4 regions of the Labrys sp. 22185 genome follow, and region 1 is predicted to be linked to each of the others. Evidence: riboswitches for the same ligand, from Rfam matches in the RefSeq annotation. Region 1 holds a riboswitch; each other region holds the start of a gene.
What was found. A riboswitch is a leader RNA that binds a small molecule or an ion and turns the genes downstream of it on or off. The one in region 1 is predicted to bind cobalamin.

Region 1 (7,123 bases):
GTGTCTATGTGTCAATAGATGGTGTGTATCGCCCTTTTGTTCAATGGGGACAGAGGATGCCGGGGCACAAAATTCGTGCCCCGGCATACTTTTTCAGGCGGATGTCGCCACTCTCGCCGGAGCGATCTCTTCACGAAGTATACGGGCGGCGGCAACCATGTTGACGAGGGCGGGGCGGACCTCGTCCCAGCTTCGGGTTTTCAGGCCGCAATCGGGGTTGACCCAGAGCTGGTCGCCGGCGATCCGCTCCCGCGCCTTGGCAAGAAGGTCGCGCATTTCAGCCACGGTGGGGCAGCGGGGAGAGTGGATGTCATAGACGCCGGGCCCGATCTCGTTGGGGTAGCGATAGGCCCGGAATGCATCGAGCAGCTCCATTCTGGACCGATCAGTCTCGATCGAGATCACGTCCGCGTCCAGGCCGCCAATGGCATGGATGATGTCGTTGAATTCCGAATAGCACATATGGGTATGGATCTGCGTGGCATCGTCGACCCCCGAGGCGGCGAGACGGAAACAGGCGACGGCCCAGGCGAGATAGGCCTCCTTTTCGGCGTGCCTGAGCGGCAGGCCTTCGCGAATGGCCGGCTCGTCGATCTGGATGATGCGGATACCGGCCCGTTCCAGATCGCCGACCTCGTCGCGCAAGGCGAGGGCGATCTGCCGGCAGACCTGCTCGCGCTCGAGGTCGTCCCGCACGAAGGACCATTGCAGCATGGTGACCGGTCCGGTCAGCATGCCCTTGACCGGGCGCTTGGTCAGGGATTGTGCGAAGCGTGCCCATTCCACCGTCATGGCCCTGGGACGCGAGACATCGCCATAGATGATCGGCGGGCGCACGCAGCGCGAGCCATAGCTCTGGACCCAGCCATGCTTGGTGAAGGCGTAGCCGGCCAGTTGCTCGCCGAAATACTGCACCATGTCGTTGCGTTCGAATTCGCCATGCACCAGCACGTCGAGGCCGATCTTCTCCTGCCAGGCGATTGCCTGCCTGGTCTCCTCGCGCAGGAAGTCGTAATAATCGGCATCGCCGATCAGGCCCTTGGCATGGTCGGCGCGCGCTTTGCGCACGGCGCCGGTCTGCGGGAAGGAGCCGATGGTCGTGGTGGGGAAGGGCGGCAGACCGAGCCACTCCTGGGCCCGGCGACGCAGCGGATAGGGATGTTGCCGCTCGCCCATGGCCGGTGTGAGCTCGGCCATTCGGGCGGCGACGCCAGTATCGTGTATACGGGCGGATACGCGGCGGGCCGCAGCTGTTGCGTCCGATTGGGCGAGCTCATCAGCGACGGCCCGCCGCCCGTCGACCAGGGCTGTCGACAAGGTTTTCAGCTCGCCGATCTTCTGGACGGCGAAGGCCAGCCAGCTGCGGAGTTCGGGATCGAACGCGCTCTCGGCCTCGATATCGTAGGGAACGTGGAGCAGGGAACAGCTCGGGGCGAGGACGACGCGGTTGGGCCTGAGGGCTGCAACTGCCGGCTCGATGCGATCCAGCAAGGCGGTCAGGTCGCTCCGCCAGACATTGCGCCCGTCGATCACGCCCAGCGACAGCACCTTGTCCGCCGGTGCCCGTTCGACCGCCTGTCGCAACTGCGCGGGCGCCCTGACGAGATCGAGATGCAGGCCGGCGCTGGGCAGGCCGAGTGCCAGGTCGAGATTGTCGCCGAGGCCGCCGAAATAGGTCGCGATCATGATCTTCAGATCGGAGACGGCGCCGGTGAGAACGTCATAGGCGTGGCGCAGCGCCTTTCGCGTCCTTTCGTCGAGATCGAGTACCAGGCAGGGCTCGTCGAACTGCACCCAGTCCGCGCCCTCAGCGGCAAGCCTGCGCAGGATCTCGGCATAGACGGGCAGGAGCCCTGGCAAAAGGGCGAGAGGATCGAGGTCCGTATCCTTGCTCTTGCCGAGCAGCAGATAGGTCACCGGCCCGATCAGCACGGGATGGGTGTGGAAGCCGAGCGCTGCGGCCTCCCTGAATTCGTCGATGGGCTTGGCCGAGGCCAGTTCAAAGGCCTGGCCGCGACGGAATTCGGGGACCATGTAGTGATAGTTGGTGTCGAACCATTTGGTCATCTCGAGAGCGGGGACACCGCCGCCATGGCCGCCATGGCTGCAGCCCGCATGGTCGCGATCGTCATGGCCGCGATCGTTACGGCCCTGGCTGCCGCGCGCCATGGCGAAATAGGTCGAAAGCGGAACGGGGCCGCCTTCCCAGCCATAGTGGCGGGGAATGACGCCGGCCGTCGCACTCATGTCGAGAACCTGGTCGTAGAGCGAAAAGTCGTTGGAGGGGATATGGGTGACGCCGAGGAGGCTCTGCCGGGCCCAGTTGCTGGCGCGCAGCTGGGCTGCCGTCGAGAGTAGGGCGGTTTCGTCCTGCTTTCCGGCCCAGAAGGCCTCCAGGGCCGTCTTGAGTTCGCGGCGTGGGCCGATGCGTGGCGTGCCGAGCGTCGAAATGGGAATGGACATGCGTGTCTCCGGCCGGTGACCTCTGGCGGTCCCGGTTCGCGATGAGTGAATGGGTCGAGGCGGAGGAGCGGCGTGCGGTCAGGGCACGCCGCAACACATTCGTCGTCGGACAGCCGGATCGACGGCATCGTAACGCATGATGGCAGTTTGAAGCTTGAACATCGGCAGACCCCATGAGAACTGGGGGCAAAGGCCGTACGGGAGCGCCTGACGCGGCCAGGGACACCGGCTCTGTCATGCAACCACCGGGACACCCCGCCCGAGGACGTTTACGTTCGTCGGGGCAGGTCTCCTGGCTCACGGCTCACCGAACCTGCCTGCCTTCCCACCTGCGCGGGGCAGGCAGTGGCATGATGAGGCAAGCTCTCGCCGTCTACAGTTGCGGGGGCAGCGCCGGCATCGCACCGGCTTCCCTCTTAGCTTCCATTGCGAGAATGGAAGAACCTCGACCACGACAGCAAACGACAAGGTGTCTCGGAAGTCAAGAGAAGATATAAAGACATGTTTATGTGGGGATGTCATCCGTTCGTGAAGTGTCCCTGGATCGCGACCTGGCGGCGGCCTTCGCCGGCTTCAATCGCAACCACAAGCCGGGTGTCTATGGTAGTGCCCGCCTGAGTGCTTCGTTGGTCCAAGCACGAATGGCCGGGGGTGCCTTCAGCATGGAACGATTCCAATTGATCGTAGGCAGCGGCGCGAAAAGCGACTACATCAGGGCCAAACCGGCGGCGCCCCGGCACCGCCTTGGCCTGTTCTGATCCGGAGATCCTCTCCATGCCTGCCGATTCCGCTTCCAATTCGCGCTATCCCCATGTGCCGCTGTTTCCCCTGGGAGCGGACGAGACACCCTATCGCAAGCTGACCAGCGAGGGCGTGCGGGTCGAGAAGCTCGGCGGCAGCGAGATCCTGCAGGTCGATGGCGAGGCGCTCAGGCTCTTGGCCGAGCAGGCCTTCATGGACATCAATCACCTGCTGCGCCCCGGCCATCTCCAGCAATTGCGCAACATCCTCGAAGACCCCGAGGCGACCGACAATGACCGCTTCGTCGCCTATGACCTCCTCAAGAATGCCAATATCGCCGCCGGCGGCGTGCTGCCCATGTGCCAGGATACCGGCACGGCGATCGTGATGGCCAAGAAGGGCCGCAAGGTCTGGACTGACGGTGAGGACGAGGGCGCCATCGCCCAAGGCATCCGCGACGCCTATGAGAAGAAGAACCTGCGCTATTCGCAGCTGGCGCCGCTGTCGATGTTCGAGGAGAAGAACACCAAGACCAATCTGCCGGCGCAGATCGACATTTCCGCGGAAGGGGAGGAGGCCTACAAGTTCCTCTTCGTCGCCAAGGGCGGCGGCTCGGCCAACAAGACCTTCCTCTACCAGGCCACGCCCTCGATCCTGTCCAAGGACCGCCTGATCGCCTTCCTGAAGGAAAAGATCCTCACGCTCGGCACCGCGGCCTGCCCGCCCTATCATCTGGCCGTGGTGATCGGCGGCACCTCCGCCGAACTCACGCTGAAGGCGGTGAAGCTGGCCTCGGCGCGCTATCTCGACAGCCTGCCCACCGAGGGCTCCGAACTCGGCCATGCCTTCCGCGACCTCGAGCTCGAGAAGGAAGTGCACAAGCTCACCCAGTCGCTTGGGGTCGGCGCCCAGTTCGGCGGCAAGTATTTCTGCCACGACGTCCGCGTCATCCGCCTGCCTCGCCACGGCGCCAGCCTGCCGATCGGGCTCGGCGTTTCCTGCTCGGCCGACCGCCAGGCCATGGGCAAGATCACCCGCGACGGCGTCTTCTTGGAAGAGCTCGAGCACAATCCGGCGCGCTTCCTGCCCGAGATCGACGAGAGCAAGCTCGGCGGAGCGGTGGTGAAGATCGATCTCAACCAGCCGATGTCCAATATCCTGGAGACCCTGTCGCGCCATCCGGTGAAGACGCGTGTGTCGCTGACGGGGCCCATCATCGTGGCCCGTGACCTCGCCCATTCCAAGCTGCGCGAACGTCTGGAAGCGGGGGGAGGGCTGCCCGACTACCTCAAGAACCACCCGGTCTACTATGCCGGCCCGGCCAAGACGCCGGCCGGCTATGCTTCCGGTTCCTTCGGCCCCACCACGGCCGGGCGCATGGACAGCTATGTCGACCAGTTCCAGGCGGCGGGCGGCTCGATGGTGATGCTGGCCAAGGGCAACCGCTCCGCCCAGGTCCGCGAGGCCTGCGCCAAGCATGGCGGCTTCTATCTCGGCTCGATCGGCGGCCCGGCCGCGCGCCTCGCCCAGGACTGCATCAAGAAGGTCGAGGTGCTCGAATATCCCGAACTCGGCATGGAGGCGGTCTGGCGCATCGAGGTCGAGGACTTCCCGGCCTTCATCGTCATCGACGACAAGGGCAACGACTTCTTCAAGGAACTCAACCTCGGTTGAGTTCACTCATCCCCACTTTTTCGGCGAGGCCTCTTCCTGAAAAGGGAGGGGCCTTTTTCATGCACGTCTTGCGTGCTGTTGCGAATTCGCAACTGTCATGGACAAAGCCCTTTTGTGTCAGAACGGTGACTCACCTTAACATTGTGTAATGTCTCGCCTGGGAGGAAAGCTTCGATATCGCGGTGCACAACGACCGCGCCTCTTCGGTATGCCCAATATTGCTTTGCCGGCTTGCCGAAGAGAGAGGCCCTTTTGAAAGGGTCGACTTATGAGATCGGGGTATTTCCATGTCTATTCGTGCAATTTTACTCGGTGCCGGCGCCGGATTTCTTAGCATTGTTGCGGCTTCTGCCGCGGACTTGCCGATGAGCAAGGGCGAGGCTGTCGAATATGTGAAGGTATGTACGGCGTTTGGTCCGGGCTTCTTCTATATTCCGGGCACCGACACCTGCCTGAAGATCAGCGGCCAGATCCGGGCCGACTATTGGTTTGCGCAGGCGCCCAGCAATGCAACGGGCAAGCGCAACATCAGCCAGACGCAGTTCCGGACCAACGCCCGCATCCGCTTCGATGCGCGCACCCAGACCGACTGGGGCATGCTGCGCTCCTTCTTCGAACTCCAGGCCGAGTCGAATGCGGGGGCGGCCACGCATGACACCTTCCAGGTGCGCCAGGCCTATCTGCAGTTCGGCGGCCTGACGGCCGGTTACGCCTGGTCGCCCTATGCCTTCTACGACCCCAATTATCAGGCCGAGTTCTTCGCGCCCTATTTCGGCGAGCAGGGCCGACGCAACCTGATCAGCTATACGGCGCAGTTCGACAAGGCCTACGCCACCCTGTCGATCGAAGACGGCCGCGATCACCGTGCCAATGCCTCGGTCTACGGAAACAATGTCGTGGTCAACGGCGTCACGGTTGCCGGTGGTGTCGGCGGTGCTCAGATGCCGGATATCGTCGGCGTCATCGGCTATGACGACAACAAGAACGGGTGGGGCCGTTTCCAGGTGATGGGCGCCCTTCATCAGAATCGCAGCGCAACGGCCGGCTACAGTACGAAATATGGCTATTCGATCGGTGTTGGCGGCAACGTCAACCTACCGGTTATCGAGGGCGCCTACATCGCAGCCGAAGCGAGTTACGCGGACGGAGCGGTGAAATATCTCGGCGTCGGTGGTTCCCAGCCGAACGGCTCGTCCACCCTGGGTTTTGGAGGCACGGACGCCTACATAACCAACGGCGCGATCCATGATCTCGATAGCGCCAAGGGCTTTGCCGTGCAGGGCGAGGCCGGTCTCAACGTGACCAAGAACCTGCAAGCCATCCTGTTCGGCGGCTATCTGCACTTCGACGCACCGCGCATCGCGTCCAATATCACCGACAATTTCAACTACTATGTCGTTGGCGGTCAGGTGAACTACACCGTGGTCAAGGGCTTCATCGCCGGTGCCGAAGTCTGGTACCAGAACAAGGACCCGGAAGGGCTGAACAGCAAGACGGTTGACGCTGTCGGTGCCGGCGTGCGCTTACGCCGTACCTTCTGACCTGGTTTATACAGATGGAAACATGAACGCCGCGCTCACGAAGGAGCGCGGCGTTCCGCATCTGGTGTCCGGTCAGTTCTGGTTGGCCGGGACGAGATCGGTGCCGTTCAGGCGGCCGATATAGTCGGTGAGCATCGGCACGTAGCGCTCGGCGCCGCCGGCGGCCATCGCCACGCCGAACGAGTTCTTCACCGCATTGCCGATCGGATTGACCAGCCCGGCCGCATCCGCCATCGCCTCCAGATAGGTCAGGTCCTTGAAGGCATTGGCGATGGTGAATTTGTGGGCGTTCTCGTCACCCTCCAGCACCCAGCGCGAGAAGGTCTGGTAGAAGCCGCAATCCATGCGCCCGCCGCGAATGACGCTGTCGAAACGCTTGGGCGTGATACCGACCTTCTGCGACAAGGCGAGGGCCTCCGCATAGAGGGCGGCATAGCCCAGCGACACGAAGTTGTTGAGCAGCTTCATGCGATGGCCGTCGCCCGTGCCGCCGATATGCACGATGCGTCCGGCCCAGGTCGATATCACCGGCTTTAGGCGCTCGAACAGGGCGTCGCTGGCGCCGACCATGGTGTCGAGCGTGCCTTCCCACGCCTCCTTCGGCGTGCGGCCGAGCGGGGCATCGGCATAGTCGATGCCGGCTTCGGCGAGTTCGGCAGCGAGCGCCAGGGTCGAGTTCGGATCGGAAGTCGAGCAGTCGACGA
Region 2 (7,123 bases), on a different contig from region 1:
CCTTTTCGGTGATGGTCTTGGAAGCGACCTCGGCGTCCTGTACGGCCTTGCGCTTTTCCATCTTCGCCTTGTGGCGTGCGGCATCGTCGGTCATTTCAGCATCCACTCACTTCACCACCAGAGGCAGGCCTGCCATCATGAAGATCACCCGGTCGGCGAGGGCGGCGATCCGTTGATTGAGCCGGCCCTGCTCGTCGCGAAAGGCCCGGCCGAGAGCGTTGTCCGGCACGATGGACAGGCCGACCTCGTTGCTAACCATCACCACCGGGCCGGAGACCGCCGCCAGGGCTTCCTGCAGCCGGAGAAAGGCGGATTTGAGGTCATGTCCGCCCAGCATGAGATTGCTGAGCCAGAGCGTCAGGCAGTCGACCAGCACCGGACCCCGTGTAGCGGCAAGCGCTTCCGGCAGGGCGAGCGGCGCATCGACCGTATGCCAGTTGGCGTCGCGCCGGGCCTGGTGCTCGCCGATGCGCTCGCGCATCTCGTCGTCGAAGGCTTGCGCGGTGGCGATATAGGTCCAGGGCGCGGGATGGGTCGAAATCAGGCTCTCCGCATGCCGGCTCTTGCCGGAACGCGCGCCGCCGAGGACGAGGGTGAGTCGAGGAGAGGACATGCCGCCTTCCTGCCGGGTCTTGGGCAGGAAGGCAAGTCACGCGATTTCACCCTTCCCTGGAGGGGAGGGTGAAGACTCACACCGGTCCCCATTTCAGGTCGGTGTTCTTGACCGGCAGGCTGCGGATGCGCTTGCCGGTGGCGGCGAAGATCGCATTGCACACCGCCGGTGCGATCGGCGGCGTACCGGGCTCGCCGATGCCGCCCCATTTCTTGCCGCCGCTGAGCACCAGATGGGTCTCGATCGGAGGCGTATCGGCGAGGCGGGCGACCTGGTAGTCGTCGAAATTGCCTTGCACCACCGCGCCCTTCTCGATGGTGATCTCCCCAAACAGGGCGGCCGACAGGCCATAGACGACCGCGCTCTCGATCTGCATCTCCACGGTGAGCGGATTGACGACATGGCCGCAATCGACGGCCGCCACCACGCGCTGCACCTTCACTTCACCCTGGGGACTGACGGCGAGTTCCACCACCTCGCCGACGATGGTGCCGAAGGATTCGTGGATGGCGATGCCGCGTCCCTGGCCCTTGGGCAGCGGCTTGCCCCAGTCGCTCTTCTCAGCCAGCGTATCGAGCACGGCGAGAAAGTCAGGCTTGCCTTCGAGCAGCTGGCGCCTGAAGCGGTAGGGATCCTGGCCGGCTGCCACCGCCATTTCGTCGATGAAGCTCTCCAGGGCGAAGGCATTCTGTGACGAGCCGACCGAACGCCAGAACATCACCGGCACATGGGTGTTCTTGAGGATGCAGTCGATCTGGGCCGCGCCGGAGCGGTAGGGCATGTTGGCGAGGCCCTCGACGGCGGAGGGCTCGACGCCGTTCTCCACCTTGCCCCAGCCGAGCGAGCGCTGGATGGAGCCGACGGCCGTGCGAACATGGATGGCCGCCGGCAGGCCGTCATCGCCAAGGGAGGCCTGGAAGCGGATGGCCGCCTGGGGGCGATAGCGGTCGTGGCGCATGTCCTCCTCGCGCGTCCACACCAGCTTGACCGGCTTGCCTACCGCTTTCGACACGGTCACGGCCTGCACGAGTTCGTCGTTGACGGCGCGTCGGCCGAAGCCGCCGCCGAGGAAGCAATTGTGGATCTCGACCTGGGAGGGGGCCACGCCGGCTGCCTTAGCGGCAAGCTGGAGCGCCATGTCGGGGTTCTGCGTGCCCATCCAGACCTCGACCTTGCCGTCATGGACATGGGCGGTGCAGTTGAGCGGTTCCATCGGGGCGTGGGCCAGGTGCGGCGCCTGGTAGAGAGCGTCGACACGCTTGCCGCGGGCGAGGGCGGTGTCGACGTCGCCTTCTTTGTGCGCCGTGACAGCGGGGCCGTCGAGCGCGGCGACATAGTCGGCGTCGAAGCGCTTGCTGTCCGTTTCGGCAGCCGGACCCTCCTCCCAGATCACCGGCAAGGCGAGCGCCGCTTCCTTGGCGCGCCAGAACCGGTCGGCCACCACGGCGAGGCCGCCCTCGATCGGCACCACGGCCAGGATGCCGCGGCGGCCCTTGACGGCGCTTTCGTCATGGGATTTCACGCGGCCGCCGAAGACGGGACAGGTCACCACGGCGGCATAGACCATGTCGGGCAGGCGGATATCGATGCCGAACTTCGCCGCGCCCGTCAGCTTGGGCGGCGTATCCAGGCGCGCCAGCGGCTTGCCGATCAGCGTGAACTGCTCGGGCGTCTTGATCGCCGGCTCCTTGGCCAGCGTGACCTTGGCGGCCTCGCCGGCAAGCTCGCCGAAGCGCAGGCTGCGATTGCTGGCCCGGTGCAGCACCTTGCCGGCATCGACGCTGCAGCTTTCGGCCGGCACCTGCCAGCGCGTAGCGGCGGCCTGCACCAGCCTTTCGCGGGCATTGGCGCCGGCCACCTGCAGGAATTCGCGGGAGCGGCGCACGGCGCCGGAACCGCCGGTGCCCATGCGCTTGTAGACGGTGTTCTCGCGCAGGTTCCGGCTGGCCGAGGCGTATTCGGGCCTCACCCTGGCCCAGTCGCAGCCGAGTTCCTCGGCGACGATCATCGGCAGGGCCGTGAAGATGCCTTCGCCCATTTCCGATTGCGCCACACGGATGATCACGGTGTCATCGGGCTCGATCAGGATCCAGGCGTTGATCTCGCCGTCCGTAGCCGTCCCGCCCCAGGGCTGGTCGGCAATGGTCAGAGCGTGGGCGGCATCGGGGATGAACCCGCCGATCATCAGGCCGCCGGCGGCCGAGAGGCCGATGGCGAGAAAGCTGCGCCGGCTCAGCGCGGCGGAGGTGCGGTCGATCGCGTTCATGGCCTCACCCCTTCATCAGTTCGGCGGCGCGGTGGATGGCGGCGCGGATGCGCGGATAGGTGCCGCAGCGACAGATATTGGTGATGCCGTTGTCGATATCCGCGTCGGTGGGCGCTGGCGTGTCCTTCAGGAAGGCGACGGCGGCCATGATCTGGCCCGACTGGCAATAGCCGCATTGCGGCACGTCCTCGGCCAGCCAGGCTTGCTGCACCGGATGCTTGCCGTCCGCCGACAGGCCCTCGATCGTGGTGATGGTGGCGCCGTCGACGTCACCGATCTGGGTCTGGCAGGAACGGATGGCGGCGCCGTTCACATGGACGGTGCAGGCGCCGCATTGGGCGATGCCGCAGCCGAACTTGGTGCCGGTGAGGCCGAGTTCATCGCGCAGGACCCAGAGCAAAGGGGTCTCGGGCTCGATGTCGAGCTGGTGGGTGGTCGAATTGACGGTGATGGCAACCATGGGCAGGCCTTCCAGCGGCTGATGCCGGGCAGAAGAACCGGGCCCATCGGCGTCGGCCTTCTGGTGGGCGATTGCGGGAAGGCCAAATTGTGGCGGCAATCATGGCGCCGGGGTGACGGGTAACGCAGACGTGAGAGTTTGTGCAGGCTGGAAACGATCGAGAAACGTCGCCGCCCGTTCGGAAGGCCCGACTATTGCTTGAACCAGATCCGGCTGTAGCCGAGCGCGTCGCCGGCGATGGCGACAAGAACGCCGACCGAGACGAGGATAAGGCCGATCATGAAGGTGCGCACGATGCGGCGATAGACCGGTCCCTCCAGTGAAGTGGGCGAGAGCATGCCCGCCAGCGCCCAGACCTGGAAGACGATGCCGCCCCCGATGAGAAAGACGGCTGCCAGGTCTTCCGGGATCCAGGTTCCCGGCTGCGAGGCCCAGTTGTTGAGGAAGCCGAGCGAGAAGGCGAGCACGACGCCGATAGCCGTCACCGAACCGCCGCGGAAGATGACGTCGATCTTTTGCGGCTCGGGCGGCGGTGCCGGCGGCTTCTCTTCGGGCATGGCAATCTCGTTGGTGCGGCGACGTTGCTGCCCTTTATGCCGGATTTTGCGCCTCCTTTGGAAGCGGGAACATTGACAAGCCTGTCCGCGCACCCCTTATGTCAGCCACGATCGGTCTCTCGTTAAGAGAGAAGAGGGAATGCGGTGCGGATAAGAGGAGGCCGGTCGACGGCTGCCTTGGATGCCAAAGCCGCGGCTGCCCCCGCAACTGTAAGCGGCGAGCGTCCCGCCTTGAGGCCACTGGGTGACCGGGAAGGCGGCGGGAGGCGATGAGCTGCGAGCCAGGAGACCTGCCGGTCGCACTGCTGTCACCGGTCCGGGCGGGGCGCCTCGGAGGCCGGTTCCGTCTACCCGGACGATCGCCGGCCATGCCGTCGGTCCCGCGCCCTCCATCCGCTCCGGCGGCGATGAACAGGGCCGATGCCAGAAACAACTCTCCCAGTCCGGCTGCTCGTCTGCGTGACCTGCAGGCGCGAGGGCGATGACCCCGAGGCGCCGCGCCAGGGCGCCCGGTTGCGCGATGCGCTCGCCGGCATGCTGCCCGAAAGCGTCGAGCTGCAACCTGTCGAGTGCCTGGGCAATTGCAAGCGCTCCTGCACGGTGGCTTTGTCGGCGCCCGGTAGCTGGACCTATGTCTTCGGCGACCTCACCGCCGAGAGCGGCCCCGACATTCTCACCGGCATCGGGCTGCTGGCCCATTCCACCGACGGCCTGATGCCCTGGCGCGGCCGTCCGGACGTCTTCAAGCGCAGCATGATCGCGCGCATCCCACCCCTATCAACCCTCAAGGACGCCGCCGAATGAACGCGCACACCAAGGTTCCCTGCACCATCGTCACCGGCTTTCTCGGGGCCGGCAAGACGACGCTGATCCGCAACCTGCTCGCCACCGCCAATGGCCGCAGGCTGGCGCTGATCGTCAATGAATTCGGCGATGTCGGCGTCGATGGCGACATTCTGAAGTCCTGCGGCATCGAGAGCTGCCCGGAAGACGCCATCGTCGAACTCGCCAATGGCTGCATCTGCTGCACGGTGGCCGACGATTTCGTGCCGGCTCTGGAGACGCTGCTGGCGCGTCCGAACGCACCCGAGCACATCGTGATCGAGACCTCCGGCCTCGCTCTGCCCAAGCCGCTGGTCAAGGCCTTCAACTGGCCGGCGATCCGCTCGCGCGTCACCGTCGACGGCGTCATCGCCGTGGTCGACGGTGCCGCGGTCGCAGCCGGCCGCTTCGCCGATGATCCGGAGGAATTGAAGCGCCAGGCCGAGGGCGATGCCTCCCTCGACCACGACAATCCGCTCGAGGAGGTCTATGAGGACCAGCTCCTCTGCGCCGACCTCGTCGTGCTCAACAAGGCTGATCTCCTCTCAGCCGGCGAGGCCGACAGCGTGGAGAAGGATATCGAGAAGACCGTGCCGCGTGCCGTCAAGGTGGTGCGCACCTCCGAGGGCCGCATCGATGCCGCCGTGCTGCTCGGGCTCGGGGCAGCGGCCGAGAATGATCTGGAGGCGCGTCCCTCCCACCACGATCACGAGGCCGAACACGACCACGACGATTTCGACACCTTCATCGTCGACCTGCCGGCCGTCCTCGACGCCGACGCCCTGGTGCGTAAGCTGAAGGCGGCGGCCGAGGAACACGATATCCTGCGCATCAAGGGTTTCGTCGCCGTCGACGGCAAGCCGATGCGCATGCTGGTCCAGGGCGTCGGCGCCCGTTTCTCGCAGCATTTCGACCGCGCCTGGGCGCCGGAGGAAACGCGTTCGAGCCGCCTCGTCATCATCGGCGAGAAGGGCATCGACCAGGCCGGCATCCGCAAGACGCTGGAGGGCTGATGCATCTGCTGCCGGCCGATACGCGTTCGCTCGATGCCAGCGAGGCCGCCGTCGATCTGGGTCAGGCACCCGGCGCGATCGTGTTTGCCTCGCTGACCGACAGCGACCTTGCCCTGGCAGCCGCTTCCGGCCTCGACGATTTGCGCCTGGCGCCGCTGCAGAAGCTGCGCCATCCGATGTCCGTCGACCTCTACATCGATCAGACGGCCCGCCATGCCAAGGCGATCGTGGTACGCCTGCTCGGTGGCCTCGATTATTGGCGCTATGGCGTGGAGGAACTGGCGGCGGCGGCGCGCACCTACGGCATCGCGCTCGCCCTCATTCCCGGTGACGACAGGCCCGACGGGCGCCTGTCTCAGCTCTCTACCGTGCCGCAGGAGGCGCTGGATCGGCTCGCCCAATACTGGCGTGAAGGCGGTCCGCAAAACGCCCGGGCGTCCCTGCTCTATGCCGCCAGGCTGGGCGGTCTCGATTTCGGCGAACCGGAAGCACCGGTGACCGTGCCGAAATACGGGGTGTTCCTGGGACCGCAGGCGTCTCGCCTGCTCTTGGAAACACCGCGCTCGCCAGAGGGACGAAGAGCAGGCGAGACGCCTGCGGTCCCGGGGAAGGCCGTCATCCTCTTCTACCGCTCCATCCTGCTCTCCGCTGACACCGCCCCCATCGAAGCCCTGGCGCGTGCGCTCGATGCCGAGGGGCTCGCCGCCACGGCGCTTTATGTCGGTTCGCTCAAGGACGGGGAGACGACGCAGTGGGTGCGCCGACAGCTTAGGGAACTCAAGCCGGCGGTGATCCTCAATGCCACCGCCTTTTCTGCCCTGGACGACGACGGTGCCTCGCCGCTCGACGTGGCCGGTTGTCCGGTCCTGCAGGTGATCACCTCTTCCTCGGCGCAGGAGGCCTGGGAGGCCTCGACCCGCGGGATGTCGGCCAGCGACCTTGCCATGCATGTCGCACTGCCGGAGCTCGACGGCCGCCTTTCGGCCGGCGTGATCTCCTTCAAGGCCGAACGCGAGGAGGGCGCCTTCACCCGCCTCGCCCATGCCCCCCATGACGAGCGCATCGCCGCAGTGGCCGCCAAGGCCGCTGCCTGGGCTCGGCTCGGCGCCAAGGCGCGGGCGGAGCGCAGGCTTGGCCTGATCCTCTCCAACTATCCGGGCGCGGATGGCCGTCTCGCCCACGCCGTCGGCCTCGATGCGCCCGCCTCGGCCCTGGCGATCCTGGAGCGGCTCCGCGACGAGGGCTATGCGGTGGGGGACCTGCCGGAAAGCGGTGCCGATCTGCTGGAGTTGTTGGGCCGGTCATACCCTCCCCTGGAGGGGGAGGGTCGACGCATAGCGTCGGGGTGGGGTGACTGCCTCGACCGTTGTGATTCCCACCCCACCCCGAACC
Region 3 (7,123 bases), on a different contig from region 1:
AAAGCCGGCGCACCGACCAGAGCCGTGATCACGCCGATCGGCAGAACCTGGCCGGGGATGATGATGCGGGACAGAATGTCGGCGATGATCATGAAGACGGCGCCGATCAAGGCGCTGGCCGGCAGCAGGCGCCCATGGCGCACGCCCACAACCATCCGCGCCGCATGGGGGATCACCAGCCCGACGAAGCCGATCGATCCGACGATACTGACCATCACGGCCGTCATCATCGCCGCAACACCGACGAGCACGACATAGGCGCGCCGGACGGAGATGCCGAGGGACGCCGCCGATTCCGTGCCGAAGGTGAAGGCATCGAGCGCGCGGGCATGCCACAGGCAGACCAGCAGCCCTACGGCCGTGACCGGCAGCGCCAGCCAGACGTCGGGCCAGCGTACACCCGAGAGATTGCCCAGCAACCAGAACATGATGCCGCGCGCCTGTTCGGCATTGGCCGCCTTGGTAACGATGAAGGAGGTCAGGGCATTGAAGAGCTGGGATCCGGCGACCCCGGCCAGGATCACCGCGCCGGTGCCGCGGCCCGAGCGCATCGCCAGCAAGGCGACGAAGCCGAAGGCCGTCAGCGCACCGAGAAAGGCGCCGGCGGGCAGGCTCAGGACCCCTGCCCCGAGGCCGAGGATGACGACCCCGACCGCTCCCGTCGATGCCCCGGCCGAGATGCCGAGGACATAGGGGTCGGCCAGGACGTTGCGCAGCAGCGACTGCAGCACGACGCCCGACAGCGCCAGGGCCGCGCCGCAGCAGGCCGCGACGACCGCGCGGCTCAGCCGGTAGTTCCACACGATGCCTTCATCGATGCGATCCAGACCATAGCCGGCGCCCCACAGGCGATTGGCGGCCGTCTTGGCGACGACGTCCATCGGAATGGCCGTCTCGCCAATGGCGGCGCCCAGCCAGAGGGCCAGCACGAGCACCGCCAGCGCCAGCATCCCGATCGCCAGTAATCGTGTGACGGGGCGATTCATCTCAGCGCTTCAGGCCGAAACGCTGGATGGCATCGGCGAGCATCTCGATGCCCTCGACGACGCGCACGCTCGGCTGCATCGCCTGCACGTCCATCTCCACGACATGGCCCTGCTTGACCGCCGGCATCAGGCTTGCCACCGGATCGGTCTTGAGAAAGTTGAGCTTCACGGCGATGTCGTCGGCCGGATAGCGGCGACGATCCATCCGGCCGGCGACGATGATGGTCGGATCGGCCTTGGCGATGGTCTCCCAGCCGACGCTCGGCCACTCCTCCTCGCTCTCCACGACGTTCCGCACACCCAACGCCGACATGATATAGCCCGGCACGCTGTTCTTGCCGGCCATATAGGGATCGACGTCGACCTTGGCGCTCGAGAACCAGAAGGCGGCGGAGACCTTGCCATCGCCGGCCGCGATCTTGCGGCGGGCGGCTTCCTCACGCGCCTTTAGCTCGGCGACGACTTTCGCCCCGCGCTCCTGCACGTCGAAGATCTCGGCAAGCTCGGTGATCTCCCGATAGACCAGATCCATGGTGAAGAGGGTGCCGCGCGTGCCATCGCCGCCGCTGGAATTGTCCTTGCCAACGCAATCGGCGGGCGAAACATAGGTCGGGATGCCAAGTTCCTCGAACTGCTCGGGCTTGCCGACAATACCGCTGGGCCCGACATGCCATTGGAACTGCGCCGTCACAAGATCCGGCTTCCTGGCGATCACGCTTTCGAAGCTCGGATCATTGTCGGCCAGACGCGGAATTTTGGCATTGGCCGCTTCATAGCCGGGCAATACAGGGCCGAACCACACCGCCGTGCCGACGACCTTGTCGGCCAGGCCGAGGAGATAGAGAACCTCCGTGCTGCTCTGGCCGACGGAAACGGTGTGCTGCGGCGCATGCTCGAAGGTGACGGTGCGGCCGCAATTGGTGAGCTTGAGGGGATATTTCGTTGCCTGCGCAGCCGCCGGATCGATACCCAGCGCCAAGCCGAAGCTGGCCGCAAGCATGACGGCGAAGCTGGACCAGCGGGCCTTGCTCGTTGAAAGGATCATGACGTTCTCTCGTTTCGCGATAGGGGAAGCAGCGGTCTTCAGCACCAGCCGAATACCGTGAGGTTTCCTCAGGCCAGACCGTGGCAAAGGACGTGAGCGTGCGAAGCGGAGGGAACAGGCGGGCAAGCGCCCGAAACGTCGGGAAGAAACGTCACATTGTCTCCTGTTCCGGGCATCCCCGCCCGTGACATGGGATTGATCGAGATGACGGCAGGTTTCCTGGCTCGCGGATAAAGGCCTTGCATCTGCCTTCCCATGGGAGACCCACAGTGGCATGGCGCCTTTCGCGCCACGGGGATGCTTGGCAATCCGCCTACAGTTGCGGGGGCAGCCACGGCATGGGCTTTTAGAAAGCCGAACCGTGTTCCCTATTACTCCCGACGGACTTGCATCCGACGGGAACCGTCACCGCACAGTTATCGGGGCGTCACGACCGCGGTCAAGCGAATATGCAAAGCGAACGGCCCCTGATGCCGTGCCCTGCCTTCCCGCGTCAGGCCCGACAGGCCAGGAAGCCCTGTTCGATCACGTCCTTCGGCAGGTTGCGGCCGATGAAGACCAGGCGGCTTCGGCGCTCCTCCTCCGGCTTCCAGGCACGCTGATGATCGCCTTCGAGCAGCATGTGCACGCCCTGCACGACGAAGCGCTGCGGATCGCCATCGAAGGCGACGATGCCCTTCAGGCGCAGCATGTCCGTGCCGAACTGTTGCACGATCATGTTGAGCCAGGGCATGAATTTGCCGGGATCGAGCGGCTCCTGGGACACGAGAGCGAAGCTGCCGACATGATCGTCATGGTCGTGGTCATGGAAACCCTCGAGGAAATCAGGCTCGGCTTCGAGGATACGGTCGAGGTCGAACGCGCCGCGGCCGAGCACCTTGTCGAGCGCGATGTCGCAACGCCGGGTCTCGTGGAGAGTGGCGGTGGGATTGATGCGACGGATCCGCTTCACCACCCGATCGAGTTCCTCTGCCGTGACCAGATCGATCTTGTTGAGGAGGATCGTGTCGGCGAAGGCAAGCTGCTCCTGCGCCTCATGCGCCGTCTCGATCTCGCCGAGCAAATGCCGGGCGTCGACCACGGTGACGATGGAGTCGAGCTGGGTCTTGGCGCGCACATCGTCATCGACGAAGAACGTCTGGGCAACCGGTGCGGGATCGGCCAGCCCGGTCGTCTCGATCAGGATGGCATCGAAGCGGTCGCGCCGACGCATCAGGCCCTCGATGATGCGAATGAGGTCGCCGCGCACCGTGCAGCAGATACAGCCATTGTTCATCTCGAAGATTTCCTCGTCGGTATCCACGACAAGGTCATTGTCGATGCCGACTTCGCCGAACTCATTGACGATGACCGCATATTTCCTGCCGTGGCTCTCGGTCAGGATACGGTTGAGAAGCGTGGTCTTGCCTGCCCCGAGATAGCCGGTGAGGACGGTGACGGGTGTCTGCGGCGCGGGCTGCATGATGTCGGAATTCCTTGATCCGTTGCGGATGCCCCACAGCATGTCGCTGCCGAGAGGCCTCATTGAATTTTGATTTATATGAAACGTTATAACATAACTATCGCAATCGCAAGCGAGCTCTCACCATCGTCACCCCAGCAATCGCCACGCAGGTGGGCAGAGGCTTGCTGGCATTCTCGACCGTGATCATTCCACCGGATTTGTCTGCCAGCAGAGGAAATCCATGCGGGAAATTTTCGAATCACGGCCCTTGTCGGGTAAGCCTCACGCTTCACCCTGCAATGGAATCAGGCACCAAGGTGCATCCTGCCGGCATGACCCTCTCCTCTCCGCGAGATCCTCTCGCCATCCTCAATAGCGTGTTCGGCTACGCCGCCTTTCGCGGCCAGCAGGAGGCGGTGGTGCGCCATGTCACCGGAGGGGGCGATGCGGTGGTGCTGTTCCCGACGGGAGCCGGCAAGTCGCTGTGCTACCAGATCCCGGCTCTGTGCCGGCGCGGCGTCGGCATCGTGGTCTCGCCGCTGATCGCGCTGATGCGCGACCAGGTCGAGGCACTCAAGCAGGCCGGCGTGCGGGCGGCGCCGCTCAACTCCTCCCTGTCGCGCGAGGAGGCCTACAAGGTCCGCCGTTCCCTGATGGACGGCAAGCTCGACCTCCTCTACGTCGCACCGGAGCGCGTGGCGACGCAAGGTTTCCAGGCCCTGATCGCCGATGCCGACATCGCGCTCTTCGCCATCGACGAGGCCCATTGCGTCAGCCAATGGGGCCACGACTTCCGGCCTGAATATCGCGAGCTCGGCGGCCTCGCCGCGTCCTTCCCCGGCGTGCCGCGCATCGCCCTCACCGCCACGGCCGATCCGGTCACCCGTGCCGACATCATCGAGCGGCTCGGCCTCAACCAGGCCGAGGTCTTCGCCACCAGCTTCGACCGGCCCAACATCAGCTACGCCATCGTCGAGCGCGACAATGCCCGCCGGCAATTGCTGGCCTTTCTGGCCGGGCACAAAGGCAATAGCGGTATCGTCTACTGCCTGTCGCGCGCCAAGGTCGAGGAGACGGCGCAATGGCTGAACGAGCAGGATATCCGCGCCTTGCCCTATCATGCCGGCCTGGAAGCGGCTGTTCGCAGCGCCAACCAGGACGCTTTCCTGGAGGAGGAAGGCCTCTGCCTGGTCGCCACGGTCGCCTTCGGCATGGGCATCGACAAGCCCGACGTGCGCTATGTCGCCCATCTCGATATCCCTGCTTCGGTGGAGGCCTATTACCAGGAGACGGGCCGCGCCGGCCGCGATGGCCTGCCCTCGGATGCCTGGATGAGCTACGGTATGGCCGATGTGGTGCAGCGCCGCCGCATGATCCAGGAGGGCAATGCGCCGGAGACGGTCAAGCGGGTCGAACTCGGCAAGCTCAACGCTTTGCTCGGCATCTGCGAAACCGCCGAGTGCCGGCGCAAGGCAATCCTCGCCCATTTCGGCGAGACCCATCCCGGCCGCTGCGGCAATTGCGATACCTGCCTTTCGCCGGTGGAGAGCTGGGACGGCACCGATGCCGCCGTCAAGGCGATGGCCGCGATCTACCGCACCGGCCAGATGTTCGGTGCCGCCCATATTATCGACGTGCTCACCGGCAAGGTCACGGAGAAGGTCCAGCGCTTCGGCCATGACAACCAGCCCGTCTTCGGGGCCGGCAAGGACATCGAGGCGCGCACCTGGCAGTCGGTGCTGCGCCAGCTCACCGCGGCCGGCCTCGTCAATGTCAACCACGAGGCCCATGGCGCCCTGATCCTGGCCGAGGAGGCGCGAGCCGTGTTCAAGGGCGAGCGGCAGATCGTCTTCCGTCGCGACCGCCCCCGCAAGAGCACCGAGACCAAACGCGCCCGGCGCGGCGAGATCGAGATGTCGGAACGCGACGGCGCCTTGTTTGCCGCCCTTCGGGCGGAGCGCAGCCGCCTCGCCCGCGAGCAGGGCGTGCCGCCCTACATGATCTTCGCCGACACCACCTTGCGAGCCATGGCGAGCGAGCGCCCCGGCAGCCTGCCGGAATTTCTGGCCCTGCCTGGCGTAGGCCAGGCAAAGCTGGAGCGCTATGGCGAAGTCTTCCTGGAAGTCGTCAGGCGCGAGGGCTAGGATGACGGCTCGGTACCGCTGGTTCACGCCACTGTGCGGCGGCGCACAGGCCGGACATGAGCCAGCCCTCCCCTCCTTGACGCCGTTTACCATACATTTTAAGTTAGTGAACGAACGCTAACTTAAAATGCGATTCTCCCGCGCCCGGTACGCGCCCATCCAGGAACCACACCGATGCTCGCATCGCTGATGTCCGCCCGCCGCTTCTGGCCCCTGTTCTGGAGCCAGTTCTTCAGCGCCTTCAACGACAATTTCATCAAGCAGGCCCTGACCATCCTTGCGGTCTACGGCATTGCCGAAACGGCCGCGATGGAAGGCGGCGACAGCATGGTCTCGATCGCCGGTGCCTTGATCGTGCTGCCCGGCCTGCTGCTGTCGGGTCTGGCGGGGCAATTGGCCGACCGTTACGACAAGGCCCGGGTCGCCCGGCAGATCAAGCTCGCCGAGATCGCCATCGTCGCCATCGCTGCGGTCGGCTTTGCCCTGCACTCCATGCCGATCCTGCTGGTCAGCATGCTCACGCTCGGCATCATGGGCACGCTGTTCACGCCGGTGAAATACGGCATCCTGCCGGACCATCTGGCGCCGGAGGAACTGCCGGCCGGCAACGGCCTGATCGAGGCAGGCACCTTCCTGTCGATCCTGATCGGCATCATCGGGGCCGGCTTCGTCGCTCCCCACCTGCCCAGCTGGATCGTGGCCGCCATCATGGTGGCGGTGGCCGTGGCCTGCTGGTGGTTTGCCCGCCTGATCCCGCCCACGGGCGAAGCGGCCCCCGACCTCAAGGTCGACTGGAACATCATCCGATCGAGCTACCAGCTCGTGCAACTGGTGGCCTCCGACCGCAAGCTCCTGATCGGCTCGCTGGCGGTGGCCTGGTTCTGGATGAGCGGCATCGTCATCCTGTCACTGACCCCTTCCCTCGCCCACAGTGTCATCGGCGGTGACGGCACGCTCAATACCTGGTTCACCACCGCCTTCTCGATCGGCATCGCCATCGGTTCGATCCTGGCCGCACGCCTGGCCACGGGCCGCATCATCGTGCTGCTCTCCCCGATCGGCTGCATCCTGATGGGGCTGTTCTGCCTCGACGTGGCCTGGATCGCCTTCGGTACCGAGCGCTCGGCCACCCCCCTCCATTTCCTGAGCTATCTCGCCACCGGCTCCGGCGTGCACATGACCCTTGCGCTCGTGCTGGTGGCGCTGGCAGCGGGCCTGTTCATCGTGCCGATCTATGCGGCCGTCCAGCATTGGGCGCCCAAGGACGAACGCGCCCGCGTCATCGCCGGCGGCAATGTCATCACGGCCCTGTTCATGACGGTCGGCGCCGGCGGTCTCTCCCTGCTGCAGGGTAAATTCGGCCTCACCACACCGACGGCCCTGCTCGGCATCGCCGTCCTCGACATCATCGCCGGCGTCATCCTGCTCTATGTCCTGCCCATGAGCCGGTTCCGCGACTTCATCCTGCTGCTCTACCGGCTGCTCTATCGCCTCGAGGTCAAGG
Region 4 (7,123 bases), on a different contig from region 1:
CCTCGTCGAAGAAACCGAAGCCGTCATGGATCTCGGGGCCGGGTTGCGGCCCTTCGCCGCGCTTCTTGGCCCAGGGATTGACCCCCATCGTCCAGGTCGGGCGATGGCCGGTGGCGGCATCGCGCTGATAGGCGCTCACCGAGTCGTCCGGCAGGCCGGCGAAATAATTGTAGGTCTTGTTGTAGTCGCGCACATGTTCCAGGCAAAAATGCCAGAACTGGCCTTCGCGGTTGCGCCCCTTGGGCGCGCGAAATTCGCCGGCGTTCCGACAACCGGCATGTTCGCATAGCCGTACGCTCGCCGGCTGGACCTCTTCGGCCCTTGGGCGCACCCGGATGCGATCAAACAAGGGCGAGTCCAGATCCATAATGACACACTATGCGAGGGTGAACACAAATGGGCAAGCGCGAGCTTGGACGCAAGAGCGTTTTGTAACTTGAACGAAGCACATCAAATCGCAAAAACGCTTCAGCCAATCCATGGGAATGGCTTGGAACCAGAAAGCGAGAGCAACCAAGCGTTCATAGCTGAGCACGCTTTGCCCTGGGGTTAATCAAGGCGAAATGCCGCTGCAGAATTTGAAATATGGGGTCCGCTGACCCGAAAAAGAAAGAGGCCGCCCAAATGGCGGCCCAAGTCTTAGGGAGGAAACGCCCAAGGAGGGCAGTGGGGGAGCGCAAAGGCGCATCCGCCACGCCCCTAAAGTGATCCTCATCGGTTCATTTCGCAAGTGCGAAATGAAATAAATTTTGAAAACCGGCCTGAAATCGGGCCAGTGTTGTAAAAATGCGACGTTTGACGCGGTTGACCGGCCTCTTTTCAGCGGCGAGCGGGGGCCTGCAGCAGTTTCTGTGCTGCAATGCCGAAGGCGATCCCCAGCGTCGCCCACAGCACGGCATGGATGCCGAGTGAGGCGATACGGAACTTCCACAACACCGTGGCCGAAAAATCAGCCGGGATGTCGTTGACCGTTGGCAAGATCTGCATGGCCACCACCATCACCACCAGATAGGCTGCCGCCCCCACGAGGTTGGCGTTCCAGCGGCCGAGGCTGGCGGCGAGCCGGTTCGCGGTGCCCAGCGCCGCCGCCATCGTCACGAGGGACAGCAGGATCAAGCCGAAATAGAAGGCGGTGCGCAGGCCGATCGTGTCGGGATTGCCGACGGCCGGTGGATTGGCGGGATATTTAATCTGCGGCACCACCATGATGGCGGCAAAGCCGATGACGGCGATCAATCCGGCGGTTGCGCGCGGGCTGAGGCTGCCGATCCGGCCCTGCGCGAAGGCAAAGATCAGGGCGAAGATGCCGCCGAGCGCTGCGCCATAGACGACCATGCCTGTGACGAGCCCGTAGCTGGCCTGGACCGGCCGGCTGACCGGCTCTTCCTCGTGTTCATGGGCTGCGGTCGTCTGCGCAGCGCCGGGAGCCGGCGCAGCTGTCGGAGCGGGCGCCGGCTCGGATGCGTGGCTTTCCTCGAAAGCGATGGCTGCGTCGACCTGGGGTTCACCGAACACCCAGGCGAAGCCAGACGCAAACAGTCCGGCCAGGATGCCGATCAGCATCCCCCGGATCAAAAGCGATCTAACCATGTCGTGTGTCCAAGCGCCCTAGTGGCAGGGGAAGCCGAGCAGATGGCGAGCGTCATGCACGAATTCGTGGATGTAGACGCCGGGAATAAGCGAGGTTGCGCCCTGTTCGGCGCCGACGAAATAGATGGCGAGCACGGCCAGGAGCACGGTGAAGAGCGCCCAGGGCAGGATCTCGCGGACCGGGATGGCGATCGGCTGCTGGGCGACGGGTGCCAGAGTTGCGGTGGTCATGAAAAGCTCCTTGGGATTACGCGTCCCGTTACGAGTCATGCTGCCTTGGAAGAGGTCTGACTTCCGGATTGACGCCGCAGCGCCGCCGTTCACAGTGGCGCGACCGTGCCGGAATTCCACCGGCTTCCCACCCTTGGCAAAGCTCTTCCATAAGAGCCCAAGTCACGGATATGTCAATATTCCGGAAGCGACTTTATCTTGGGGAAATGCCTTCATGACGCCACGCCTGACCCTGCTGTGCCATGGCGCGACGCCCACACTGCGTGCGGCGGGGTTTCCGCTCGACGAGGCGCTCGACGCAAGGGGGGCACAGGCGGCCCGGGACCTGCAGTGGCGTTTTGCCAAGGCGACCCGCATCCTGAGCAGTCCGGCGCTCAGGGCCCGCCAGACGGCGCAGGCCCTCGGCTTCGAACCCGAGATCAACGAGGCACTGCGCGAATGCGACCATGGCCGCTGGTCGGGGCTTGGCCTGGAGGCGGTGGCCGCCGCCGAGCCCGAAGCGCTTGGGGCGTGGCTGACCGATCCGCAGGCCTGCCCGCATGGCGGAGAGAGCATTGCGGCCCTGATCGCGCGGGTCGGCGCCTGGCTCGATGGCGAGCGGTTCGAGGGCTTCACGCTGGCCGTTACCCATGCCTCGGTGTTGCGCGCGGCGATCATTCATGCCCTCGGCAGCGAGCCTCGTTCCTTCTGGCGCATCGAGGCCGCTCCGCTGGCGCGCGCCGATCTCAGGCCTTCTGCCCGCGGCTGGTCGCTGCGGCTGGAGACATAGAGGCGCTCCGGCTGGGCCTTCCCGCAGTGCTGCTTTTCCTTTTTCGTCATTGGCATGTCGCCGGGCCTTTTGTAGACACGCCTCTGACGGGTTAGTCGCCCAAACAGGATTGATGTCATGCGCGTTGCAATGATCGGTACGGGTTATGTCGGCCTGGTGACGGGGGCGTGCCTCGCCGATTTCGGCCATGTCGTCACCTGCGTCGACAAGGATCCGGCCAAGATCGAGGGCCTGCTGGCCGGCCGCATGCCGATCTACGAGCCGGGCCTGGAGGATCTGGTGGCGCGCAATGTGCGCGAGAAGCGCCTGTCCTTCACCACCGAGCTCGCCCCCGCCGTGCGCGATGCAGCCGTGGTGTTCCTGGCCGTCGGCACGCCCTCGCGCCGCGGCGACGGCCATGCGGACCTGTCCTATGTCTATGGCGCGGTACGCGAGATCGCCGCGGCGGTCGAGGGCTTCACGGTGGTGGTGACCAAGTCGACCGTGCCGGTCGGCACTGGGGACGAGGTCGAGCGGCTGATCCGCGAGGTCCGGCCCGACGCCGATGTCCGCGTGGTCTCAAACCCCGAATTCCTACGCGAAGGGGCGGCGATCGAGGATTTCAAGCGCCCCGACCGCATCGTGGTCGGCACCGAGGACGAACGGGCCAAGGAGGTGATGGCCGAGGTCTATCGCCCGCTCCATCTCAACCAGGGGCCGCTGCTGTTCACGGCCCGGCGCACCTCCGAACTGATCAAATATGCCGCCAACGCCTTCCTGGCGACCAAGGTCACCTTCATCAACGAAATCGCGGATCTGTGCGAGAAGGCCGGTGCCAACGTGCAGGAGGTGGCGCGCGGCATCGGCCTCGACAACCGCATCGGCTCCAAATTCCTGCATGCCGGGCCGGGCTTCGGCGGCTCGTGCTTTCCCAAGGATACGCTGGCACTCCTGCGCACCGGCCAGGAGCATGGCGTGCCCCTGCGCATCGTGGAAGCGGTGGTCGGCGTCAACGATGCCCGCAAGGCGGCGATGGCCCGCCGCGTCATCGCGGCCCTCGACGGCAATATCGCCGGCAAGACGGTGGCCCTGCTCGGCCTTGCCTTCAAGCCGAACACCGACGACATGCGCGACAGCCCCTCGATCCCGATCGTGCTCGCCTTGCAGGACAAGGGAGCCAAGGTTCGTGCCTATGATCCCCAGGCGATGGAGGAGGCCCACAAGGTTCTGAGCGATGTCGGCTATCGCTCCAGTGCCTATGACTGTCTCGATGGTGCCGATGTCGCGGTGATCGTCACCGAATGGGACGAGTTCCGGGCGCTCGACCTCGAGCGGGTCAAGAACCTGCTCACGCAGCCGGTGATCGTGGACCTGCGCAACATCTACCGGCTCGAAGACATGAAGCGGCACGGCTTCCGCTATGAGAGCATCGGGCGCGAGGGGACGGCGCCCTGAGCTGACGACATTCCCGCATATTTGCGCAAACCGGCGCAGGCGCGGCGCTGCTGGCTTCAGAAGCCAGCGAGAGGGCCTCGCCTCGTTTCTGAGGTGAAGCCGGCACCGCCGGTTCGCACCGATCGGAATGTAGCCAAGCGGGTGTCAAGCACGGGCGCGAGAAATGACGGTGCTGTTGCGGATTTGCACCAAGTCCCAACTCATGGTTGCAGGGCGTCGATCTTGATTGGATCAAAGCGCTAAGAATTATCATACTATAAGGCTCACACGGCGATTCGACCGCGATTCCGGCCGGTGGAGCGCTGAACAGGATCTCCGACCCTGCCCTGGCGGCGCAGGCTGGGAAATCCTGCAAAATTTCCAGACGCCAGCTCCAGTGCCCGCGACAAGGCCATTAGCCATGCGGGTGGCTTGGCTGAGGCGCGTTGCTTGCGAGGATGTTCATGTCGAGGTTGCGTCGCAGAATGGGTCGGCTGGCCGCCGGCGTGCTGGCATTGGCGGCCTTCGAGGGGACGGGTGCTGCGCTCGCCCAGCAAATGCCGGCCATGCCGGTCACGGTGGCCAACCCGGTCGCCCGCAAGATCACCGAATCGGTCGAATTCACCGGTCGCTTCCAGGCCTGGCCGCAGGTGAACATCACCTCACGCGTCACCGGCTATCTCGACAAGTCGAGCTTCGTGGAAGGTTCCCTCGTCAAGGAGGGCGACGTGCTGTTTGCGATCGATCCGCGCCCGTTCCAGGCCGCAGTCGACCAGGCGGCCGCCCAGGTGAAGATCACACAGACCCGGATCGACCTGACCAAGGCCAATCTGGCGCGTGCTGAAGCCCTGAAGAAGACCGGCAACGTTACCGATGCCACCTACCAGGCCAACCTCCAGGCCTATCAGGAAGCGGCCGCCTCGATCGATTCGGCCAGCGCGGCGCTGGCGACGGCCAAACTCGACCTCAACTACGCCACCATCACCGCCCCAATCTCGGGCAGGATTACCCGCCAGCTCGTCTCGCGCGGCAATCTGGTGGTGGCCAACTCGACCTCGCCGCTGGTTTCGATCGTCGCCGTCGATCCGATCTATTTCTACTTCGACCTCGACGAGGCGAGCTATCTTGCCTATCAGCGGGCCTCCAGGGGCAAGCTGGACACCGGCGGTAAGGATCCCACGCTGAAGGTCGAGATCGGCCTGTCGGACGAGAAGGGGTTCTCCCATAAGGGAACGCTCGATTATCTCGCGCCGCAGGTCGACGCCCAGACCGGGACCGTGACGGCTCGCGCCAAGGTCGCCAATGCCGACGGCTTCCTGGCCCCTGGCCTGTTCGGGCGCATCCGCATCACCATCGGCGAGCCCTATGAGGCGCTGGTCGTGCCGGATGTTGCGGTAAGTCAGTCGGCACAGGGGCGCACCGTCATCGTGGTCGGCGCCGACAAGATCGCCAACCCGCGCGTGGTGGAACTAGGGCCGAAATTCGGCTCGTTCCGCGTGATCAAGTCGGGTCTCAAGCCCGAGGACCAGGTTCTGATCAACGGCCAGATGCGCGCCCGCCCGGGTGGCGAGGTCGTGCCGCAACCCACCAAGCTGGACGTGCCGGAAACGCTCGTTCCCGACCCGAACTGATCGGGAGCGCAGCCCATGAAATTCGGCCATTTCTTCGTCGACCGCCCGATCTTTGCCGCCGTCGTCTCGATCGTCACGGTGGTGATCGGGCTCGTTTCCTATGTCGGCCTGCCGATCGCCCAGTTCCCGCAGATCGCCCCGCCGACGGTGGTGATCAACGCCACCTATCCCGGCGCCAACGCCCAGACCATCGCCGAGACTGTGGCGGCGCCGTTGGAGCAGTCGATCAACGGCGTGGAAGGGATGATCTATCAGACCTCCCAGGCCACCAATGACGGCTCGCTGCAGATCACCGTCACCTTCGCCACCGGCACCGATCTCGACATCGCCCAGGTGCAGGTGCAGAACCGTGTTTCCTCGGCCGAGCCGCGGCTGCCGGCCGAAGTGCGGGCTCTGGGCATCACGGTCAACAAATCGTCTTCCGACTTCCTCCTGATCGTCACGCTCTATTCGCCGGATAATTCGCTGAACGACTATGGCATCTCCGACTATGCCATTCTCAACGTCAACGACATCCTGGCCCGTGTCGACGGTGTCGGCTCGACCTTCGCCTTCGGCCTGCGCGAGCCCTCGCTGCGCGTCTGGCTCGATCCGAACCGCCTGGCCAGTTTCGATCTGACGGCGGGTGAGGTCGTCCAGGCCCTGCGCGAGCAGAACGTGCAGGTCTCCGGCGGCACGCTCGGCGCCCAACCCTCACCCAACAACACCACCAGCGAGATCACGGTCACCACCCAGGGCCGTTTCCAGGACGCCGAGCAGTTCCGGAACGTCATCATCAAGTCGACGCCGGATGGCCGCCTGCTCAAGCTGAGGGACGTCGCCCGCGTCGAGGTCGGCGCCAAGCAATACAGCTCCAACCTCTATCTCGACAGCCAGCCCACCGTTGGCATCGCGGTGCTGCAGAGGCCCGGCTCCAACGCGCTGGCTACCGCCGATCGCGTCAAGGCCAAGATGGACGATCTGGCCAAGGCCTTTCCGCCGGGGCTGAAATATTCCATCGTCTACAATCCCACCGAATTCGTCTCGGCCTCGATCGAGGCCGTCTACGAGACCTTCTTCGAAGCGATCGTGCTGGTGGTGATCGTCGTCTTCGTCTTCCTGCAATCCTGGCGCGCGGCGATCATTCCGATCATCGCCATTCCCGTCTCGATCATCGGCACTTTCGCGGTGATGGCAGGGCTCGGCTTCTCGCTCAACATGCTCACTCTGTTCGGGCTGATCCTGGCGGTGGGCATCGTGGTCGACGACGCCATCGTCGTGGTGGAGAATGTCGAGCGCAACATCCATGACGGCATGACGCCCAACCGGGCGGCCCATGTCACCATGGACGAGGTCGGCCGCGCCGTCATCGCCATCGCCCTGGTGCTGTGCGCGGTGTTCGTGCCGACCGCCTTCATTCCGGGCATATCGGGCCTGTTCTACCAGCAGTTCGCGGTGACCATCGCGGCCGCCACGGTGATCTCGGCCTTCAACTCGCTGACCCTGTCGC

Region 2: linked by a shared signal. The riboswitch ahead of ACTJKX_RS19240 (DUF1636 family protein) and the one ahead of metE (5-methyltetrahydropteroyltriglutamate--homocysteine S-methyltransferase) in region 1 are both predicted to bind cobalamin.
Region 3: linked by a shared signal. The riboswitch ahead of ACTJKX_RS02450 (ABC transporter substrate-binding protein) and the one ahead of metE (5-methyltetrahydropteroyltriglutamate--homocysteine S-methyltransferase) in region 1 are both predicted to bind cobalamin.
Region 4: linked by a shared signal. The riboswitch ahead of ACTJKX_RS11570 (CbtB domain-containing protein) and the one ahead of metE (5-methyltetrahydropteroyltriglutamate--homocysteine S-methyltransferase) in region 1 are both predicted to bind cobalamin.

What each region holds. Positions count from the first base shown of each region.
Region 1 covers NZ_JBQEPH010000008.1:221,202-228,324, reverse strand. The annotation lists gene metE (5-methyltetrahydropteroyltriglutamate--homocysteine S-methyltransferase) at 94-2,463, opposite strand; cobalamin riboswitch at 2,729-2,926, opposite strand; gene ACTJKX_RS17955 (fumarate hydratase) at 3,238-4,878, shown strand; gene ACTJKX_RS17950 (porin) at 5,244-6,419, shown strand; gene ACTJKX_RS17945 (NAD(P)-dependent oxidoreductase) at 6,492-7,123, opposite strand, start outside.
Region 2 covers NZ_JBQEPH010000009.1:169,676-176,798, reverse strand. The annotation lists gene cobO (cob(I)yrinic acid a,c-diamide adenosyltransferase) at 1-94, opposite strand, end outside; gene cobU (bifunctional adenosylcobinamide kinase/adenosylcobinamide-phosphate guanylyltransferase) at 107-613, opposite strand; gene ACTJKX_RS19255 (molybdopterin cofactor-binding domain-containing protein) at 690-2,879, opposite strand; gene ACTJKX_RS19250 ((2Fe-2S)-binding protein) at 2,884-3,339, opposite strand; gene ACTJKX_RS19245 (hypothetical protein) at 3,531-3,896, opposite strand; cobalamin riboswitch at 3,992-4,208, shown strand; gene ACTJKX_RS19240 (DUF1636 family protein) at 4,317-4,700, shown strand; gene cobW (cobalamin biosynthesis protein CobW) at 4,697-5,731, shown strand; gene cobN (cobaltochelatase subunit CobN) at 5,731-7,123, shown strand, end outside.
Region 3 covers NZ_JBQEPH010000001.1:531,257-538,379, reverse strand. The annotation lists gene ACTJKX_RS02455 (FecCD family ABC transporter permease) at 1-986, opposite strand, end outside; gene ACTJKX_RS02450 (ABC transporter substrate-binding protein) at 988-2,031, opposite strand; cobalamin riboswitch at 2,224-2,453, opposite strand; gene ACTJKX_RS02445 (CobW family GTP-binding protein) at 2,525-3,493, opposite strand; gene recQ (DNA helicase RecQ) at 3,775-5,619, shown strand; gene ACTJKX_RS02435 (acyl-[ACP]--phospholipid O-acyltransferase) at 5,794-7,123, shown strand, end outside.
Region 4 covers NZ_JBQEPH010000004.1:344,005-351,127, forward strand. The annotation lists gene ACTJKX_RS11560 (J domain-containing protein) at 1-349, opposite strand, end outside; gene ACTJKX_RS11565 (CbtA family protein) at 820-1,590, opposite strand; gene ACTJKX_RS11570 (CbtB domain-containing protein) at 1,609-1,821, opposite strand; cobalamin riboswitch at 1,852-1,998, opposite strand; gene ACTJKX_RS11575 (histidine phosphatase family protein) at 2,036-2,590, shown strand; gene ACTJKX_RS11580 (UDP-glucose dehydrogenase family protein) at 2,708-4,024, shown strand; gene ACTJKX_RS11585 (efflux RND transporter periplasmic adaptor subunit) at 4,468-5,634, shown strand; gene ACTJKX_RS11590 (efflux RND transporter permease subunit) at 5,650-7,123, shown strand, end outside.